One region of the Cytobacillus sp. T106 genome, then DNA from elsewhere that is predicted to be linked to it. Evidence: riboswitches for the same ligand, from Rfam matches in the RefSeq annotation. Region 1 holds a riboswitch; each other region holds the start of a gene.
The links. Region 1 has a riboswitch for S-adenosylmethionine ahead of ABU165_RS23875 (methionine ABC transporter ATP-binding protein). Riboswitches for the same ligand answer to the same signal wherever they lie in the genome.
Positions count from the first base shown of each region.

Region 2: linked by a shared signal. The riboswitch ahead of ABU165_RS07595 (methionine ABC transporter ATP-binding protein) and the one ahead of ABU165_RS23875 (methionine ABC transporter ATP-binding protein) in region 1 are both predicted to bind S-adenosylmethionine.
Region 3: linked by a shared signal. The riboswitch ahead of mtnW (2,3-diketo-5-methylthiopentyl-1-phosphate enolase) and the one ahead of ABU165_RS23875 (methionine ABC transporter ATP-binding protein) in region 1 are both predicted to bind S-adenosylmethionine.
Region 4: linked by a shared signal. The riboswitch ahead of ABU165_RS14425 (methionine biosynthesis PLP-dependent protein) and the one ahead of ABU165_RS23875 (methionine ABC transporter ATP-binding protein) in region 1 are both predicted to bind S-adenosylmethionine.

Region 1 is NZ_JBEUMK010000024.1:25,290-30,174, reverse strand. Features, by position in the region: gene ABU165_RS23880 (O-acetylhomoserine aminocarboxypropyltransferase/cysteine synthase family protein) at 1-1,195, shown strand, start outside; SAM riboswitch class I at 1,323-1,430, shown strand; gene ABU165_RS23875 (methionine ABC transporter ATP-binding protein) at 1,624-2,649, shown strand; gene ABU165_RS23870 (methionine ABC transporter permease) at 2,642-3,310, shown strand; gene ABU165_RS23865 (MetQ/NlpA family ABC transporter substrate-binding protein) at 3,326-4,174, shown strand; gene ABU165_RS23860 (carboxymuconolactone decarboxylase family protein) at 4,312-4,689, shown strand.
Region 2 is NZ_JBEUMK010000002.1:686,693-691,577, reverse strand. Features, by position in the region: gene ABU165_RS07605 (MetQ/NlpA family ABC transporter substrate-binding protein) at 1-267, opposite strand, end outside; gene ABU165_RS07600 (methionine ABC transporter permease) at 283-933, opposite strand; gene ABU165_RS07595 (methionine ABC transporter ATP-binding protein) at 923-1,954, opposite strand; SAM riboswitch class I at 2,031-2,133, opposite strand; SAM riboswitch class I at 2,261-2,360, opposite strand; gene ABU165_RS07590 (PAS domain-containing sensor histidine kinase) at 2,684-4,111, shown strand; gene ABU165_RS07585 (globin-coupled sensor protein) at 4,279-4,885, shown strand, end outside.
Region 3 is NZ_JBEUMK010000003.1:496,799-501,683, reverse strand. Features, by position in the region: gene ABU165_RS10120 (carbon-nitrogen family hydrolase) at 1-599, opposite strand, end outside; gene ABU165_RS10115 (pyridoxal phosphate-dependent aminotransferase) at 737-1,909, shown strand; SAM riboswitch class I at 1,999-2,103, shown strand; gene mtnW (2,3-diketo-5-methylthiopentyl-1-phosphate enolase) at 2,238-3,461, shown strand; gene ABU165_RS10105 (2-hydroxy-3-keto-5-methylthiopentenyl-1-phosphate phosphatase) at 3,454-4,116, shown strand; gene ABU165_RS10100 (methylthioribulose 1-phosphate dehydratase) at 4,113-4,742, shown strand; gene ABU165_RS10095 (cupin domain-containing protein) at 4,765-4,885, shown strand, end outside.
Region 4 is NZ_JBEUMK010000007.1:119,475-124,359, forward strand. Features, by position in the region: gene metC (cystathionine beta-lyase) at 1-989, opposite strand, end outside; gene ABU165_RS14425 (methionine biosynthesis PLP-dependent protein) at 986-2,134, opposite strand; SAM riboswitch class I at 2,201-2,314, opposite strand; gene ABU165_RS14430 (H-type small acid-soluble spore protein) at 2,398-2,577, opposite strand; gene sucA (2-oxoglutarate dehydrogenase E1 component) at 3,411-4,885, shown strand, end outside.

The DNA of each region.
Region 1 (4,885 bases):
GAATACAGAGCACGCCGCCAATCTGTTCGGCTTAAAGGAGCCGGGCTATATCTATACAAGAATCCATAATCCGACAGTTACTGTATTTGAGGAAAGGGTCTCACTGCTTGAAGGCGGCGTAGGGGCACTTGCTGTTGCAAGCGGCCAGGCTGCCATCACTCTTGCCATCCTGAACATTGCCCAGGCCGGAGATGAAATTGTAGCAGCTTCAAATCTTTATGGAGGGACATATAATTTATTTGCCGTCACTCTTCCTAAATACGGAATCAATGTAAAGCTGGTCAATCCCGAGGACCCGGAAAATTTCAGGGAGGCCATCAATGAAAAAACAAAAGCTGTATTCGCTGAAACAATCGGCAATCCAAGCTTAAAGGTCCTCGATATTGAGAAAGTGGCGGAAATTGCCCATGAAGCAGGTATTCCGCTGATAGTTGATAATACCTTTGCCACTCCATATCTCTGCAGGCCGATTGATTTTGGGGCAGACATCGTGATCCATTCAGCGACAAAATGGCTACTGGGAAATGGGACGACAATGGGGGGCGTCATAGTAGACGCAGGTCGTTTTGACTGGAATTCAGTCAAATTCCCTGGCTTCACCAATCCGGACCCAAGCTACAATAACCTGGTGTACAGTGAAGCAATCGGCGCGGCAGCTTTTATCGTCAAAGCCAGAGTCCAGCTGCTGAGGGACCTGGGGCCGGCACTCAGCCCGCAGAACGCATTCCAGTTCACTCTCGGTCTTGAAACACTGCATGTGAGGATGAAGGAGCATATCAGCAATACAAAGAAAGTGACAGAGTATTTAAAGAATCACCCTGCTGTGACCTGGGTGCTTTATCCGGGGGATGAAGGCCATCCTGATAAGGCACTTGCTGATAAGTATTTGCCTAAAGGAGCCGGAGCTGTGGCTGTATTTGGCATTGAGGGAGGCAGGGAGGCCGGTGCCAAGCTGATCAACAGCCTGGAACTGTGGGCGCATGTAGCCAATGTCGGCGATGCCAAAAGCCTCATCATCCATCCTGCCAGCACCACTCACCAGCAGCTTGATTCAGAAGGCCTGAAGTCAGCAGGGGTGCCGGAGGATCTAATCCGCATTTCTGTTGGCATAGAAAATGCCGAAGATCTGATCGAGGACCTGGAGCAGGCAATTGAAGCCGCAACCGGAAGCCATTCACTGGCAGGGAAGGTATGAACTTCAGGAATCAGCCGGTAATTTTTAGCATTAAACTTTGTTGTTGACACCCTTTTTCATCCATGATACGATAGCACTCGTAATTCAAAAATGGCTAATGAATGAAAATGAACTTCATATATGATAGCTCTTATCAAGAGAGGTGGAGGGATGTGCCCGATGAAGCCCGGCAACCGTCAATGTTTATTGAAATGGTGCCAATTCACACAAAGCTTTTAGCTTTGGCAGATGAGAGAAAGGTTTTTCCATCATGCCTTTCTGCTCACATGCAGAAAGGCATTTTTATTTTTACAGAAAAGTCTCCTGTCTTGAAGCCATGGAATAATCTTGCCCTGGTTTCAGGAAACTACTCTTATGGGGATTGGCAGGATGATATATCTCTGTAAAGCCATTTGTCTAATTGGATATAAAAGAGGTGAATACGGCAATTGATTTCAATAAAAGATGTTAAAAAGATATATTCGTCAAAAAAAGGCCCGGTCAAAGCAGTTGATGATGTCAACCTTGAAATCAAGGAAGGTGAAATCTTCGGAGTGATCGGCTACAGCGGTGCAGGGAAAAGCACCTTGATACGGATGCTGAACGGGCTTGAGCTTCCCTCAGAGGGAACGGTTACGGTAGCCGGCAGGGAGATCTCAAAAATCAGGGGTGCGGAGCTGCGCAAAGCGCGCCAGGAAATCAGCATGATTTTCCAGCACTTTAACCTTCTCTGGTCAAGGACCGTAAGAGACAATATTGCATTCCCGCTGGAAATTGCGGGGGTTGCGCGCCAGGAAAGAGAAAAAAGAGTCAATGAGCTCATCAACCTTGTCGGCCTTGACGGCCGTGAGGATGCTTACCCTTCCCAGCTGAGCGGCGGGCAGAAGCAGCGCGTCGGGATTGCCAGGGCGCTTGCAAATAACCCGAAGGTGCTTCTGTGCGATGAGGCAACCTCGGCGCTTGACCCGCAGACAACGGATTCCATTCTGGATCTGCTAGTGGACATCAACAGCCGCCTGGGACTGACCATTGTACTTATTACCCATGAAATGCATGTAATCAGGAAGATCTGCCATCGGGTAGCTGTCATGGAAGGCGGAAAGGCCGTGGAAATCGGCCCTGTCCTGGAAGTGTTTAAAAATCCGCGCGAGCAGATCACAAAGAGATTCGTCCAGCAGGTCACAGAACCTGAGGAAACAAAAGAGACAGCAGAGGCCTTGCTTGGATTGTATCCGCATGGAAAAGTCGTACAGCTGTCCTTCGTCGGGGAATCGGCTGAACAGCCGCTCATCACGAATCTGATCCGTTCCTTTGAGTTGACAGTTAATATCCTTCAAGGGAAAATCTCGCAGACTCAAAACGGCTCTTATGGAACATTGTTCATCCATCTAGATGGGCAGGCTGACGAAATTGCCAAAGCGATTGAATATATCCATGCACAGCAGGTTGGCGTGGAGGTGATTTCGAATGCTTAATGAATTTTTCCCAAATGTTAACTGGGATAAGATGTGGGAAGCAACGAATGAAACGCTTTATATGACTGGCATTTCTGTACTGGTTACATTCGTATTGGGGATTGTGCTCGGCCTGCTGCTTTTCCTTACTTCCAGGGGGAACATCTGGCAAAATGCACTCATCAATAAAATTATAGCGGCGTTTGTCAATGTATTCAGGTCCATCCCGTTCATCATTTTAATCGTATTGCTGATCCCGTTCACGAAATTCCTTGTGGGCAGCATGATCGGAGAAAATGCTGCCTTGCCTGCACTGATCATCGGTGCGGCACCATTTTATGCCCGTATGGTTGAAATTGCTTTGCGGGAAATTGATAAAGGCGTCATTGAAGCAGCCAAGTCAATGGGTGCAAGAACGAGCACAATCATCTTTAAGGTGCTCCTCCCTGAATCTATGCCGGCTCTTGTATCGGGCATTACTGTTACAGCCATCTCGCTTGTGGGCTTTACCGCAATGGCAGGAGTCATCGGTGCAGGAGGACTTGGGAACCTTGCTTATCTGGAAGGCTTCCAGCGGAACCGCTTTGATGTAACCTTGATGGCGACCATCGTCATCCTGCTGATTGTGTTTATCCTCCAAGTAATTGGAGATATCATAACTTCTAAACTAGACAAACGATAAAAGGAGACTTAACTAATGAAAAAATGGTTATCACTTGTATTGGCACTTGCCGTAGCGCTCGTCATTTCAGCATGCGGAACATCTGAAGATAATGCTGACGGCGGAAATGCGGACAGCGGGAAAGAAGAAACATCCAAACTGGTTGTGGGAGCTTCCAATGTCCCGCACGCTGAAATTCTTGAAGAAGCTAAGCCGCTTTTGGAAGAAAAGGGCATTGAACTTGAAGTCGTAACATTCCAGGACTATATCCTGCCTAACCAAGCATTGAATTCCGGAGAGCTTGATGCAAACTATTTCCAGCATATCCCGTACCTTGAAGCGCAAATTGAAGAAAATGACTATGATTTCGTCAATGCAGGCGGAATCCACATTGAGCCGATCGGTGTGTATTCAAAGAAATACAAGAGCCTTGATGAACTTCCAGACGGTGCGAAAGTCCTGATGAGCAATTCAGTTGCTGATCACGGCCGTATCCTGACTATGCTTGAAAAAGAAGGCCTTATCACACTTAAAGAAGGCGTAGATAAAATCAAGGCAACAATTGACGATATTGAAACGAACGAGAAAAACCTTGAGTTTGATACAGAATATGAAGCTTCCCTCCTTCCGCAGATTTACAACAACGATGAAGGCGATGCAGTTCTGATCAACTCTAACTATGCTATTGATGCAGGCTTAAACCCAATTGAAGATTCAATTGCAATCGAAGACAAGGAATCTCCATATGTGAACGTCATCGCTGTTAAGAGCGGCGACGAAGATAAAGAAGCGGTTAAGGCACTTGTCGAAGTGCTCCACTCTAAAGAAATCCAGGATTTCATCCTTGAAAAATACGAAGGTGCAGTCGTTCCTGTATCTGAGTAATAATAGAAAAAGGCAGCCGCTGAGAATGCAGGCTGCCTTTTCTTATGTAAAAAAACAGCCATGTCGAGCCCGCATAGCATTTCTGAAAATAAAACATACTAATGATGTTAAAGATTTCAGGAATGGAGTGGACACGAATGGAGCATTCATACGAACCGTCAAATTCAATCGAAGCAGCTCTTCATGACTATAAAATGGGCCTTGGCACATTTACACAAAAAATGCCGGACCTTGCCCAGCATTATAATGCATTCACTGAGGCATGCTTTAAAGAAGGCAGCCTCTCCCAAAAGCAAAAGCAGCTGATTGCCCTTGGAATCAGCCTGTATTCACAGGATGAATACTGCATTATTTATCATGTGAAAGGCTGTCTTGACCAGGGGGCTAGTGAGGAAGAGGTGCTCGAAGCAGTCGGCGTCACAGCGGCTTTTGGCGGCGGCGCAGCGATGAGCCAGGCAGTCACCCTTGTGCAGGAAGCAATGGATGAATTGAATCAGGGGCAGATGAAGCAGTAAAAGCCAATCTATATGATAAAGCAGCCCTGTCTGAAGCAGGGCTGTTTCCTTTTTTGCATGCGTTATGGACTCTTGGGGGAGGGACAACCTTTATTTGGAAGAATTCAGCCGGAATTGTAAGGATGGCGGAGATGAGGTCCCTTCAAGAGGGGATACCTTAATGAATTATACAAAATGAGGTTTTTTCCTGTTTGAG
Region 2 (4,885 bases), on a different contig from region 1:
ATAAGAAATGGTCTGGAAGGCATTGGCATCAAGCTCTCCCTCTGCTAGAGCGATGTTTGGCTGGACATAATCAGAGAAGCGGACGATTTCCACTTTGATTCCTTCTTTTTCAGCCTTCTTGGCTACAAAGTCCCAAATGCGGTTGTCTGACCCGCTGACCCCGATTTTCACTTCTTTTTCTTTTTCCTTGCCGCTTGTTGATGATGAGCAGGCTGCACTGAAAACCGCCAGTGCGAGGATGATTGCCGTTAATAGTAGTTTTTTCATGGATGATTCCTCCTGTTATCGTCTTCTGATTTTTTTGGATAAAATATTGCCGAAGCTTTGCAGCCCCTGGACCATAATGACCAGGATAGCGACTGTTATGAGCATGACCGTTGTATCAAAGCGCTGATAGCCATAGGTAATGGCCAAATCGCCAAGCCCTCCGCCGCCGACAGCCCCTGCCATGGCGGATGCTCCGACAAGTCCGACGGTTGCAATGGTCAGTGCCAGGACAAGTGAGCTGAGTGCTTCCGGTACGAGAAACTTAAAGATGATCTGTGCCGGAGTCGCTCCCATCGCTTCCGCTGCCTCGAGGACACCAGGATCAACCTCGAGGAGTGAGTTCTCGATTAATCTTGCAATATATGGGCCGGCATAGAATACTAGCGGTACGACAGCAGCCGCCGTTCCGATTGAGGTGCCTACTAAAAGGCGCGTCACCGGGATGATTGCGACCATCAGGATGATGAATGGAACAGAGCGGAATATGTTAATGATCCCATTCAGCACGTTAAAAACGGGCAGATTCTCCAGCAGATGGCCTTTTCTCGTAATAACCAGCAGGATGCCCAGCGGCAATCCGAGGATGGTTGAGAAAAGAAGCGAGAAAGCCACCATTTGAATGGTTTCGATGAGTGCTTCTATGATTTGCGTGTGATCAACTAGCATGTGCTTTCACTTCCTTGATTGAGACTTTTTCCTGATGAATATACATAAGCGCGCGCTGCACTTCCTGGTCGGTTCCCTGGAACTCGACAACAAGGTTTCCAAAAGGGATTCCCTGAAGCTCGGTTATATTCCCGAACAGCACGTTGATATCAATATCGAACTTCTTGGCAAGTCTGGAAAGCAGCGGCTGTCCGGCTGACTCGCCGACGAAATTGATCCGGAAGATCCTTTCCTTTCCATCGTTTTTCTCTACAAGCTGCTTTACAGAATCAGGGATTGAATCATTCATGACAGAGCTGACAAAGTTCTGGGCCGTCTGTGTTTTCGGCGCCGAGAATACATTGAACACTGACCCTTCTTCAATGATTTTTCCTGCCTCGATCACTGCCACCCTGTCGCAGATTTCCCTGATGACCGTCATTTCATGGGTAATGATCAGGATGGTGATGTTGTATTCTGCATTAATTTTTTTCAAAAGCTGAAGGATGCTGCTCGTCGTCTGTGGATCAAGGGCCGATGTCGCTTCATCGCACAGAAGAATCGATGGCTGTGTCGCAAGCGCCCTGGCAATCCCGACCCTTTGCTTCTGGCCGCCTGAAAGCTGATCCGGATATTTATCCGCTTTATCGGCAAGGCCGACAAACTCAAGCAGTTCAGCGACCCGTTTGCGGATCTGCTCTTTCGGCAGCTTTGCCAGTGTGAGCGGCATGGCTACATTGGCGAACACCGTTTTTGAGTTGAGCAGATTGAAATGCTGGAACACCATGCCGATATTCCGTTTAACTTCCCTCACCTCTTTGGGCGAAAGCGAGGTTAGATCATGGCCATCGACGATCACCTTGCCCGAGGTCGGCCTTTCGAGCAGATTCACACAGCGGATCAGCGAGCTTTTTCCCGCTCCGCTGAAGCCGATGACACCAAAAATTTCTCCTCTTTCTATTGCTAGATCAATCCCGTTGAGCGCGGCAACCTGCTGCCCGCCGCTTTCATACACCTTTCTGAGATCCTGAAATTCTATCATTTTGCTTCACCCTCCATATCAAATAAAAAACCCTCTTCTGAGAACAGAAGAGGGCATGTATCATCAGCATCCGCTCTTCTTATCTCCCAGGCTCACACCTGCTGGAATTGGCACAGTACTCATAAGAGTCCGCTGCCGAGGCTTCATTGGGCCAGTCCCTCTGCCTCTCTGGATAAGAAATTATGGTTTTCCTATAAAATTAATTGGTTTTAACACAATAGCTATGCAGCATCACGCACTTTTATTCCGGAAAACAAGAAAGCCCTCTTCAAAAAGAAGAGGGCAGAATAATAGGCGTTCGTCCTCTTCTTATCTTTCAGGCAATCTGCCTGCTGGAATTGGCACGGTTCATCAGTCCGCTGCCGAGGTGTCATAGGGCCAGTCCCTCTACCTCTCTGGATAAGAAGCTATCGTATTAAGTTTATTTGCTTGATTAATTGTTTTTTACTTTACACGCGTTTCAAAGTTCTGTCAAACCCTTTTTAAAATTTTTCGGATAAAAATTCTTATCCACAATTTTTGAAAACCCTTACTTAATTTTGGGGAGTTTTGAAAAAATAAAACTCCATCTGCTGTGGATAAAGGAGGTTTTCCACATTTTTTCCTCCCCTTATCAACATTCTCCCCAGACTTCACACAAGAAGAGGGAGTTTACTCCTATATTTATGCCCGCTTGTCTATTGTATAATAGTGGAAAAGAGCAAATTGAACTGCATTCCGGGAGGGAGAATGGTTTTGATTGCAACAAACAGAGACTATCAATCTGAATTATTTGTGGACAAAGTTGAAGCAAAGAATCTCGAACTGGCTCTGAAGCATTCGGCAGACCTGATTTCAAGGCATACAAAAGAAGGCATCTTTTTATATGTTTCCCCATCCTGCAGCACCCTTTTGGGCTATTCACAAGAGGAACTGTACAAGGACTGCATTCTGGCCTACTGCCACCCCCAAGATAAAGAAATCCTCAAAAAAGAATTCCGCGGGCTATCCCCGGGCAGCAGCTCACGCATTTCATTCCGGTTCCGCCGCAAGGAAGGCGACTATATCTGGCTGGAGACCAGCATCAGCACACTCGGCGACGGCCAGGAAGCCATGTGCATATCAAGAGATATGACCGAGCGCGTCAATATGGAAGAAGAAAACATGGAAACCCAGGAAAAGTACCGTTTCCTTGTCGAATACAGCAGGGATACCATTGGCATGACAACCGAGAAAGGCATATGGACCTACATGAATGATGAAGGCAAGAAGGTGTTCGGCTTTACTTCAAGCAAGGAAATTATAGGCGCTTCTTTGTATGACTATGTTTCACCTTCTGATCATGGCTATCTGAAGGATTTTTACCAGGCGAACCAGACTGTCTCTTTTGAATTGAATATCATCAGGAGTGACGGGAACACCCGGAAGGCCGCTATCCAGCTGATCCCCACCGTTTTTAAGAACCGGAAGCTTTTCCAGATCATCATCAAAGACGTCACCGGCCAGAAAAAGACCGAAGAAAAGCTTCATAATGCAGAAAAGCTCTCTGTCGTCGGGCAGCTTGCAGCAGGAATCGCCCATGAAATCAGAAATCCCCTTACCGCCATCAAAGGCTTTACCCAGCTTCTTACAGAGCGTAAAACAGAAAAATATGCAGATGTAATCCTTTCCGAACTCGAACGGATTGAAGAAATCGTCAATGACCTCCTTGTCCTCGCCAAGCCTGTTGTGACAGAGGCTCAGGAAACCAATCTGGTGAATATAGTCAAGAGTGTCGTCACCCTTTTAAACACACAGGCGCTTATCTATAACATCATGATAGATGTAAAATACTCTCTATCTGAAATCAGCGTCCGCTGTGAAATCGATAAAATCAAGCAGGTGCTTATCAATGTGATCAAGAATTCAATTGAAGCCATGCCCCATGGCGGAAAAATCAGCATTGAGGTCAGGCAGGATAACAGCTTTGCGATGATCAGCGTGAAGGATGAAGGGATCGGCATTCCCGAGGAAAGGCTGCCGAAGCTCGGTGAACCGTTCTACAGCACGAAGGAAAAGGGGACAGGCCTTGGGCTCATGATCTGCAACCGGATCATTAAGAGCCACGGCGGGAATATATATATAACAAGCAAAGAAAATGAAGGAACCATCGTGAAACTGCTGATTCCTGTGGTCTGATTGAAGCCTCCGGCGTTCCTGCCCGGGGCTTTTTTGATTCTGCTCCAGCTTCTCGCTGCAGACCCTTCTTGAAAACAATTGTACTTCTGTTTAAACAATAGTAAAAACTTCCCCTATATTGCCGATATAAAGCAGGATAATAGATATAGAAAATGGGAGTGTTTCAAGTGCTTTTTACGAAAACAGCAAAACCGAAATCGTTTGACCTTGAAAGCCTGATTCAGAAAGAACTGGAACATGCAGTACAGGAAACTGAATTTGATCAGGATTTAAAGCTTCAGATTGAAGTGATGGGCCTGACAAAAGAAGATTTGGCTATTTTGCGGGCAGTGCGCCCGATTGCCGAAAAGCATATCAGCGCCGTTTACAATAAACTTCTCACTTATGAACAAGAGGATGTCAGGAAAATAACCGATATTTCGAAAATTGGCGTGACTACAGAGATGAGCCAGCAGTATATCCTCAGTCTGTTCAATGGCATAGTTGACGGCGAATTCGTTGAACGCCGCAGAACAGCAGCAAAAGCTTATGTGCAGATCGGGGTGCAGATTCACTGGTATATGTCCATTTACCAGCTGCTTATGAAAAACATCTTGGAAATTGTCCTGCAGGAGCTGGAACTGTCATCGAAAGATCAAAGCCGCGTGACTTTTGCGATGGCGAAGATTTTCAATCTTGAAATCCAGCTATGCATTTCCATCATGCAGCAGACGATGGAAGCATTCTCAGCCGAAAGGGAGAATCAAGCGAAGGTCGAGCTGAAAAGCTATGTCG
Region 3 (4,885 bases), on a different contig from region 1:
CCGGCCCTGTTGCAGGCAACCACATAGCATTGATTTTCAATGGCTCTTGCAATCAGCAGCGCGCGCCAATGGGCGAGGCGGGGCAGGGGCCATTCAGCCACGACGAAAATGGCTTCTGCTCCTTCAAGTGCATGCTTGCGGATCCATTCAGGAAAACGGATATCGTAGCAGATAAAGCCGGCCATGGGATGGCCATTCAGATTGAAAGAAGCATCCCCGCTCCCGGGTGACAGGTGGAGATGTTCATCCATCAGTTGAAAAAGGTGCAGCTTGCTGTATTGGTGCAGCAGTTCACCTGTGCTGCTGACTGCAAGCAGGGTGTTGAAAACACCATCCTCTGTTTTATTTGCGATGCTTCCTCCAATGAAGGCAGCATGATGCTTATGGGCCATAGTCTGCAAAAACCGGATGCTTGATTCTGCGTGCCTGTCCCCGATTTCTTCCAGTCGGGTTAAATCATAGCCCGTTGTCCACAGCTCAGGCAGCACGATGATATCGGGATTGTCTTTGCTTGCGCGCTCGATCAGCGTTTCAGCTTTTTCGTAATTTTTCTCAGGGCTGCCAAAGGAGATGTCCATTTGGATGCAGGATATTTTCATAGGGTAAACCTCCGTATGCAAAGGATAAAATAATAAAATTTTAGAATATTTCTTTACTTCCTGCCTTTTACGTTATATCTTTGTCATTGGTTTTTCAAATAAAAATTTAATCCACATGTAAAGCAGGTGACTATGTGATGAAAATATTTCCTCAATCTGAACTGTTGCAAAGTCTGCCAAAGCAGTTCTTTGCAACATTGGTGCAAAAAGCAGCCAGGTATGCCGGGCAGGGGCATGATGTCATCAATCTTGGCCAGGGAAACCCTGACAGGCCCACACCGCCGCATATCGTCAGGAAACTTCAGGAAGCAGCCGAAAATCCCCTTAATCATAAATATTCCCCTTTTCGCGGTCAGCACAGCCTGAAAGCTGCAGCAGCTGAATTTTACAAAAGGGAATACGGTGTGGACCTTGATCCGGAAAAGGAAATAGCTATTTTATTCGGCGGGAAGGCTGGCCTGGTTGAAATTCCTCAATGTCTTCTCAATCCAGGGGAAACGATCCTTGTTCCTGACCCGGGGTATCCTGATTATTGGTCAGGAGTGGCCCTTGCGAAAGCTTCTATGGCTGTCATGCCCCTGAAAGAAGACAATCATTTTCTGCCGGATTATGGTGAGCTTTCTGAGCAGGACATCGAATCAGCCAGGATGATGTTCCTCAATTATCCGAATAATCCGACCGGAGCCACGGCTACGAAGGAATTTTTCGAAGAAACGGTCCGCTTTGCAGCGGAAAATGAAATTTGCGTTGTTCATGATTTCGCCTACGGTGCAATTGGCTTTGACAGCAAAAAGCCAGTCAGCTTCCTGCAGACGGAAGGGGCAAAGGAAACAGGCATTGAAATTTATACACTCTCTAAAACTTACAATATGGCAGGCTGGAGAGTGGGGTTTGCGGCTGGGAATGAAAGTGTGATTGAAGCCATCAATCTTATGCAGGATCATCTGTATGTCAGCCTTTTTGGTGCTGTGCAGGAAGCGGCAGCAGAGGCTTTGTCCGGGCCGCAGGCATGTGTGGATGAACTGGTGCAGGTCTATGCTTCCAGGCGGAAAGCTTTTATTGAAGGCCTTAGGGAGATAGGCTGGGATGTTAAAGCACCGCAAGGATCATTTTTTGCCTGGCTGAAAGTTCCGGAAGGCTGGACGTCTGAGCAATTTGCCGATGTTCTGCTCGAAAAAGCGCAAGTAGTTGTGGCTCCCGGCATCGGATTTGGCGAATATGGAGAAGGATATGTCCGCGCAGGTCTGCTTGCAGATGAAGAGAGGCTTAAAGAGGCAGCAGCAAGGATCGGAAAGTTGAATATTTTTTGAAAAATCAATTGACATGTTTTAATAATCATGTCATAATCCAAATGAATTATTGATTATCTGAAAACTTTAAATTCCACATAGATTTCGTTTTCTTATCAAGAGCAGGCGGAGGGACTAGCCCTATGAAGCCCGGCAACCGACTTTGTAAAAAGCACGGTGCTAATTCTTGCAGCGTTTGAGCTGATAGATGAGAAGATGTTGGACACAGCTCTGACCTCTTCTTTCTGAAGGGGTCTTTTTTATTGATTCTATTTTATTATCGTAACTATTCGCAGGTGAGAGAACCGCGATCAGCATGACCATACATAAATGCAGGGGGAACAGGATTATGAGTGAAATTATCGCGTCATATTTACTGAATGGTTCCAGCGGTGATCTGGAGAAAAAGGCAGAGGAAATTGCCTTGGGATTGACGGTAGGATCGTGGACAGATCTGCCGGATCTAGAAAAGGACCAGCTTAAGAAGCATAAAGGGAGAGTCGTTTCTGTTGAAAATGGGGAGCAGGATGGAAATGATGGGGCTGCGCTGATTAAAATTGCCTACCCGGCCGCAAACTTCAGCGCCGACCTGCCTGCTGTTCTGACAACTGTATTTGGAAAGCTTTCGCTCGATGGAAAAATTAAGCTTCTCGACCTGGATGCAGCAGAGAGCTTCAAGCGGAATTTCCCGGGCCCGCTTTTTGGCATTGAAGGAATCCGCAATAAGCTTGGTGTTCACGGACGGCCGCTGTTAATGAGCATCTTCAAAGGCGTGATTGGGAGAGATCTCAATTATCTTATGAAGCAGCTGAAGGAACAGGCACGCGGGGGAATTGATATCGTTAAGGACGATGAAATTTTCTTTGATAATGAGCTTGCCCCTTTCTCAGAGAGGATTACAGAAGGCAAAAGGGTTCTTAGGGAAGCTTTTGAAGAAACAGGGCACAAAACACTTTACGCAGTGAATCTTACGGGCCGTACGTTTGAGCTGAAGGAAAAAGCAAAAAAAGCGGCTGAGCTTGGCGCTGATTTGCTGCTGTTCAATGCCTTTGCCTATGGACTGGATGTTCTTCAGGCATTAAGGGAGGATGGAGATATCGCCCTTCCAATCATGGCTCACCCGGCAGTGAGCGGTGCAATGACTTCTTCTCCTGTTTACGGCTTGAGCCACAGCTTACTGCTTGGAAAGCTGGCCAGGATGGCAGGTGCAGACTTATCCCTGTTTCCGTCGCCATATGGCTCGGTGGCATTGGAGCGGAACCAGGCATTATCCATCAGTTCCGCGCTGACAGAGGATGATATTTATAAAAAAAGCTTTCCTGTTCCTTCAGCCGGGATTCACCCTGGCCTGGTCCCTTTGCTTGTCAGGGACTTCGGGATGGACAGCGTCATAAATGCCGGAGGCGGCGTCCATGGCCACCCTGATGGTGCTAGAGGCGGGGGAGCAGCGTTCCGGCAGGCAATCAGCCTTGTGCTGGAAGGAAAAACCTTGCACCAGCCTCAGCAGGAGTTTCCAGAGCTGGCAAAAGCAATAGCGCTCTGGGGAAGCAAAGAGGTGGCGCAGCATGGATAGGATTGCAGTGTTCTGCGACTTTGACGGGACGATAACAGAATCAGATAATATCATCAGCATCATGAAGCACTTCGCCCCGCCTGAGTGGGAATCGCTGAAGGACAAGGTCCTTGCTGAAGAAATTTCCATTCAGGATGGCGTCGGTCAGATGTTTGCGCTTTTACCGAGCAGCCTGAAGGAGGAAATCACTTCCTATGTCCTCAGTCAGGCAAAGATCAGAAACGGATTTGAAGAGTTCATTGCGTATCTGAAAACAGAAAAAATCCCTTTATACATCGTCAGCGGGGGCATCGACTTTTTCATTCACCCGCTGCTTGAACAGTTCGGCCCTTTTGAAGCCATCTACTGCAATCATTCTGATTTCAGCGGGGAGATAATTAAAATCAACTGGCCGCATGAATGTGATGAAGAATGTGACAACGGATGCGGCTGCTGCAAGCCTTCGATCATGAGATCGCGGGACGAAGAAGGGTTATATAAAATTGTCATCGGCGACAGCATTACAGATCTGCAGGCCGCGAAGCAGGCAGATTTTGTACTGGCAAGAGATCTGCTGCTGCAGAAGAGCAGAGAGTTTGGCCTGGATCACAGGCCGTTTACCGACTTTTTTGATTGCATTACAGAATTAAAGAGATTGATAGGGGTGAAACTATGAGCCTCATCCAGGAAAAATGGGACCAGCTGGCAGATATAAAGGAAGAACTTGCAGGCCGTGACTGGTTTATGGGAACAAGCGGGAACCTTGCGATTAAGGTTGCTGCCGAACCGCTGCAATTCCTCGTTACGGCAAGCGGGAAAGATAAGCGGAAGCGGACAGAAGAGGATTTCCTGCTGGTCGGCCATGATGGGAAGCCGGCAGATGAAACCGGCCTGAAGCCCTCTGCAGAAACGCTTCTCCATGTAGAAATTTATAAAAGGACCAAAGCGGGATGCAGCCTGCACGTCCATACGGTTGACAATAATGTGATTTCTGAATTGTACGGGGATGCAGGATCTGTTGCTTTTAAAGGCCAGGAGCTTATCAAAGCTTTTGATAGGTGGGATGAGGATGCAGTCCTGACGATCCCGATCATTCCTAATCACGCCCATATACCGAAGCTTGCTGAGTCTTTTTCAGAGCATATACTGGCCGACTCGGGTGCTGTCCTGATCCGCAACCATGGCATTACAGTATGGGGCCGAACACCTTTTGAAGCGAAAAAGCTTTTGGAGGCTTCAGAGTTTTTATTCCGTTATCAGCTGAAGCTGCTGCAGCTGAAGCAGATTCAAACCGCTATATAAAAGTTGAAGGGAGACTATAAAGATGGCTTATATCGTATTGCAGGAAACAAGAGAAGAAATCAGGAACCAGGAAGAGGTGGCCTCTTTCCTTGACAGCCAGGAAGTCATTTATGAAAACTGGGATATTCAAAAGCTGCCTGTGG
Region 4 (4,885 bases), on a different contig from region 1:
GCGCCCAGGCTTACTGCAAAAACCGGGATTTCCAGAGCATCAGAGAATTTCCGCAGCGCATCTTCGTCTTCAAGCTCAAAAGACAGCACAGCTCCCGGCCCGGCAGCCTGTTCTCTCTGCAGCTTAAACTGCGGATGGCTCTCAAGCCCAGGGTAATGCACTTTTTTCACAAGTGGGTGATTCTCAAGGAAAAGAGCAATTTTCTCTGCTGTTATCATGGACTGCTGCAGTCTGACATGAAGGGTTTTCAAACCCCTCAGCACCAGCCAGCAATCCTGCACACCAAGGACAGCACCAAAGGAATTCTGCAGAAAGGCCACTTTCTCAGCCAGCACTGGATCTTTTACTGCACAAAGGCCGGCAACGACATCACTGTGTCCGGAGATAAATTTCGTCGCACTGTGAAGGACAATATCTGCCCCAAGGTCCAGCGGCTTTTGCAGTTGGGGGGTCATGAAAGTATTGTCAACGAACGTATAAGCATCTTTTTCCCTGGCAATCTCAGCAATGCTTTTAATATCGGCAACCTTCAAGAGGGGATTGGAAGGTGTTTCAACATAGAATAGTTTTGTATGTAGAAGGGCAGCCTCTTTTACTTCTTCTAAATTAGTCATATCTGCGAAGGTGTAATCAATTCCGTAGCGCGAGAGGACCTCTGTGACCATCCTGTAGGTGCCTCCGTATACATCCTCTGAAATGACGACATGGTCTCCCTGGGAAAGAAGAAGAAAGCAAGTGGAGATGGCCGCCATACCGGAAGAAAACGCAAATCCTCTGGTTCCGCCTTCAAGTCCTGCAATTACTTCTTCAAGCGCCTCTCTTGTCGGGTTTAGGCTTCTTGAGTAGTCATATTTGCCAAAAGACTCAAGATCCTTTTGATGAAAGGTGGAGGCATGATGAATCGGGACGCTTACAGCCCCTGTAACCGGGTCTGTTTTATGTTTATTGTGCAATAGCTTTGTTTCGAATCTATAACAGTCTTCGTTCATTTTGCATTCTCCCCTTCCACACAGCCACTGAAGGCCTGTTCCAAATCTTTCATCAAATCTTCCGGATCTTCGATGCCAACAGAAAATCTAAGGAGCTTGCCGCAGATTCCATTGGCTAATCGGGTCTCTTCCGGGATGTCAGCATGTGTCTGTGTGGCAGGATAAGTAATAAAGCTTTCAGTTCCGCCAAGACTTTCGGCGAAAGTAATAAGGTTCAGCTTCTGCAGGAATAGATCTGCCCAATTTTCTTCAAGGATTCTGAAGGAGAGCATTCCGCCTTTTCCGGGATACAGCACTTCCTCTACATATTCATGGCTGTTCAAGTATTCAGCCAGTTTACGAGCATTGCTTTCATGCTTCTTCATCCGGAGGGCAAGGGTCTTCATCCCTCTCATCAGGAGCCAGGAATCAAATGGGCTTAACACTGCTCCTGCAGCATTATGGTGATGGGCAAGGGAGGCACATAACTTCTCTCCTCGTGCCGCAATAAGGCCTGCGAGCACATCGTTATGGCCGCCCAGATATTTTGTAGCACTGTGTATGACGATATCGGCCCCAAGTCTGATTGGCTGCTGAAGGACCGGCGTAAAAAAGGTATTATCGACGATCAGTAGAATTCCATGCTGGCGGGCGATTGCAGCCATAGCCTCAATATCAGCCTGCTGCATGAGCGGGTTGGTCGGCGTTTCCAGGAATATTGCTTTCGTATGAGGCGAGATTTGCCTGCTTACCGCATGGATATCAGAGGTATCTGCGTATTTTGTAACCAGCCCCCATTTGGCAAAACCCTGCTCAAGCAGCCTGTAGGTGCCTCCATAAAGATCCTTTGACACCACCAGCTCATCACCTGAACGGAATAGAGATAAAACAACGGAGATGGCGCTCATGCCCGAACTGCAGGCATAACCCTGATCAGCTCCTTCAAGGCTGGCAATTGCCTGCTCAAGTATTTCCCTAGTTGGATTTCCCGTCCGGACATAATCATAGCCGTTGGACTTGCCGATTCCTTCATGTCGGTAAGCTGTAGAAAAATAAACCGGAGGGTTGACGGTTCCTGTATGCTGATCGCTTCGATTGCCAAGCTGCGCCAATAATGTTTCTGTTTTCACCAATATGTTCACTCCTTTTTTGCACAATGCTTTCATGCTCCATGGAAAATAAAAAAAGTCTTCTATAAGAAGAAGACTTTTTGGATGCAGCACTTGTCATTCTTCTTATCTTTCAAGCCCATAAAGGACCTGCAGGAATTAGCACCTTTTCAATATTATCCATTGAAGGTTGCTGAGGCTTCACAGGGCCATACCCTCTGCCTCTCTTGATAAGAAATACAGTTATTGAATTTTCTATACTTTACAATATTAAACCAGTAAAAGTCAATGAACTTTCATAATATTTTAAAAATATGATCTCAACCCTCGATCAGATTCAGGACAGATACATCCAATTCCTTTTCAGGTTCAGCCCTGGAATATATCCTCGCTGTCCTTGTCCTTTCATCCACATGCTGTATGATTACAGATTCACCTTCATAGCTGACTTTAATAGGATCAGCAGACATAAGAATTTCTTTTGCCCTGCCAATATTCATTTTCATTCCTCCTTGGAAAGTATCGTTATATTTTTTGTACAGCCGGGAGAAATTTATGCGGAAGAAAAGAAAAAATGGGAATTTATTTTTGTGAAAATTCAGCTCTTTTGCTTTAGAATAGAAGCAAGAAAAGGAAAGTGAAGGTGAGTCCATGCAAAAACATATAAAAAATCGCTGCTTATTGTATGAATGCATTCAAGACGGAGAGCTGATCGAAGAGGCAGGCCATATTCCATTCCAGCATGCGGACACCCTGGTCAAGGGCCCTTATGACTTTCCTTTGGACAGAAGACAAGAATGTCTGCACAGCATAAAGAGCAGGAAAACAAAACAGCTGGGCATTAATATAGAAAGAATATAATGGGGGACTGCACATAAAAACGCCGGGTCAGGCATTGTATTAGATTACTAAGTTGAAACATAGGAAAAAAATAAAACCGGGAATCTTTCCCGGTTTTATTTTTTACTATTAGAATAATAATCGCTGTTTATTCACAAGAATCCCTTAATCCTTTACAGTCCTAAAGTTAGATATCTACCTATTATAACATTACTATATTCATAATGGAGCGAAAAAAAATAGAAAAATCATTTTTTTAATATAGATTTTAAGGTGATGAAAAAAAATTACATTTTTCTTCTAATTTTCAGTTTAAATCCTTTGTACGATAGGGATTTGCGTGGTAAAATGTCATTGAAAACGTTTTATCCTCTGAATAAAATTATTATTCATACAATTTTGCGTTACTATTTCATATATTAGGGTAAAAATTTACGGGATAAAATGCCGGAAACTAAATGTTTTCTTAAAAAAACACTCGGAGGTAATTTTCATGAAAACGCCATCCAACGGCGAGGGACCTTTACAGGGGTTTCATGGACCAAACCTTGGCTATGTTATTGAATTATATGAAAGATTCCTGGAGGACCCTCAATCAGTAGACGCTGAAATGAGAGAGTACTTTGAAAAGTGGGGATCTCCTGAACAAACTCAGATTGACACCTTTGAAAATGATAAGCCTGTCCAGGCTGCTGCTCCCGGACAGCTGGAAAAAACGCTGGCAGCTATCCGCCTTGCGGATAATATCAGGGCGTACGGCCATATCTCGGCTGATATCTACCCATTAAAAAACAATAAGCCGGAGAAAGACATCCTTGCGCTGGAGCAATATGGATTGACCCGGAATGATCTGGAGCAGGTGCCGGCATCGATCATTTGTTCAGATGCCCCTTCACATGTACGCAATGGATTTGAAGCAATAGAGCATCTTAAGAATGTATATACCCAAACAATAGCTTATGAGTTTCATCATGTATACGATGTGAACGAAAAGAATTGGCTTCGGAACAAGGTGGAAACAGGCACACTGCTTGCCGAACCTTCAAATGAAAAGAAGGTGGGAGTCCTGAAAAGGCTGATGGAGGTTGAGGAGTTTGAAAAATTCCTTCATCGCACATTTGTCGGGCAAAAACGCTTTTCAATCGAAGGGCTTGATACGCTTGTGCCGCTATTGGACGAGCTGGTTGCAGAATCTGTTGTCGACGGCGCGAAGACGATCAATATCGGAATGGCTCACCGGGGCCGCCTGAACGTGCTTGCCCATGTGCTTGGTAAGCCGTATGAAATGATCTTCGCTGAATTCCAGCATGCGCCGAATAAAGAGCTTGTGCCTTCTGAAGGTTCTATCGGCATTAACTACGGCTGGACAGGCGACGTAAAATATCACCTGGGATTGGACAGGCAGATCAAGAAGGAAAACACGACTAAAGCAAGGCTGACGCTTGCTAATAACCCGAGCCACCTTGAATTCGTCGGCGCGGTAGTTGAAGGCTTCACACGGGCAGCCCAGGATGACAGAAGCGCTTCCGGCTATCCGAAGGAAGATCCAAGCTCGGCTATGGCAATCCTTATTCATGGTGACGCAGCTTTCCCGGGACAGGGAACTGTGGCAGAAACATTGAATCTCAGCCAGCTTACTGGTTACCGTACTGGCGGAACCATTCATATCATTGCAAATAATACGATCGGATTTACAACAGAATCCCAGGATTCCAGATCTACCCGGTATGCAAGCGATCTTGCCAAGGGCTATGAAATTCCGATCCTGCATGTAAATGCTGACGATCCTGAAGCTGTGGTAGCTGCCGCCCAGCTCGCCTGTGAATACAGGGCGAAATTCAATAAAGATTTTCTGATTGATCTGATCGGCTACCGACGTTTCGGACACAACGAAATGGATGAGCCGATGACGACAAATCCGCTTATGTACAATGTTATACATAAGCGCCCAACCATTAAATCACTATA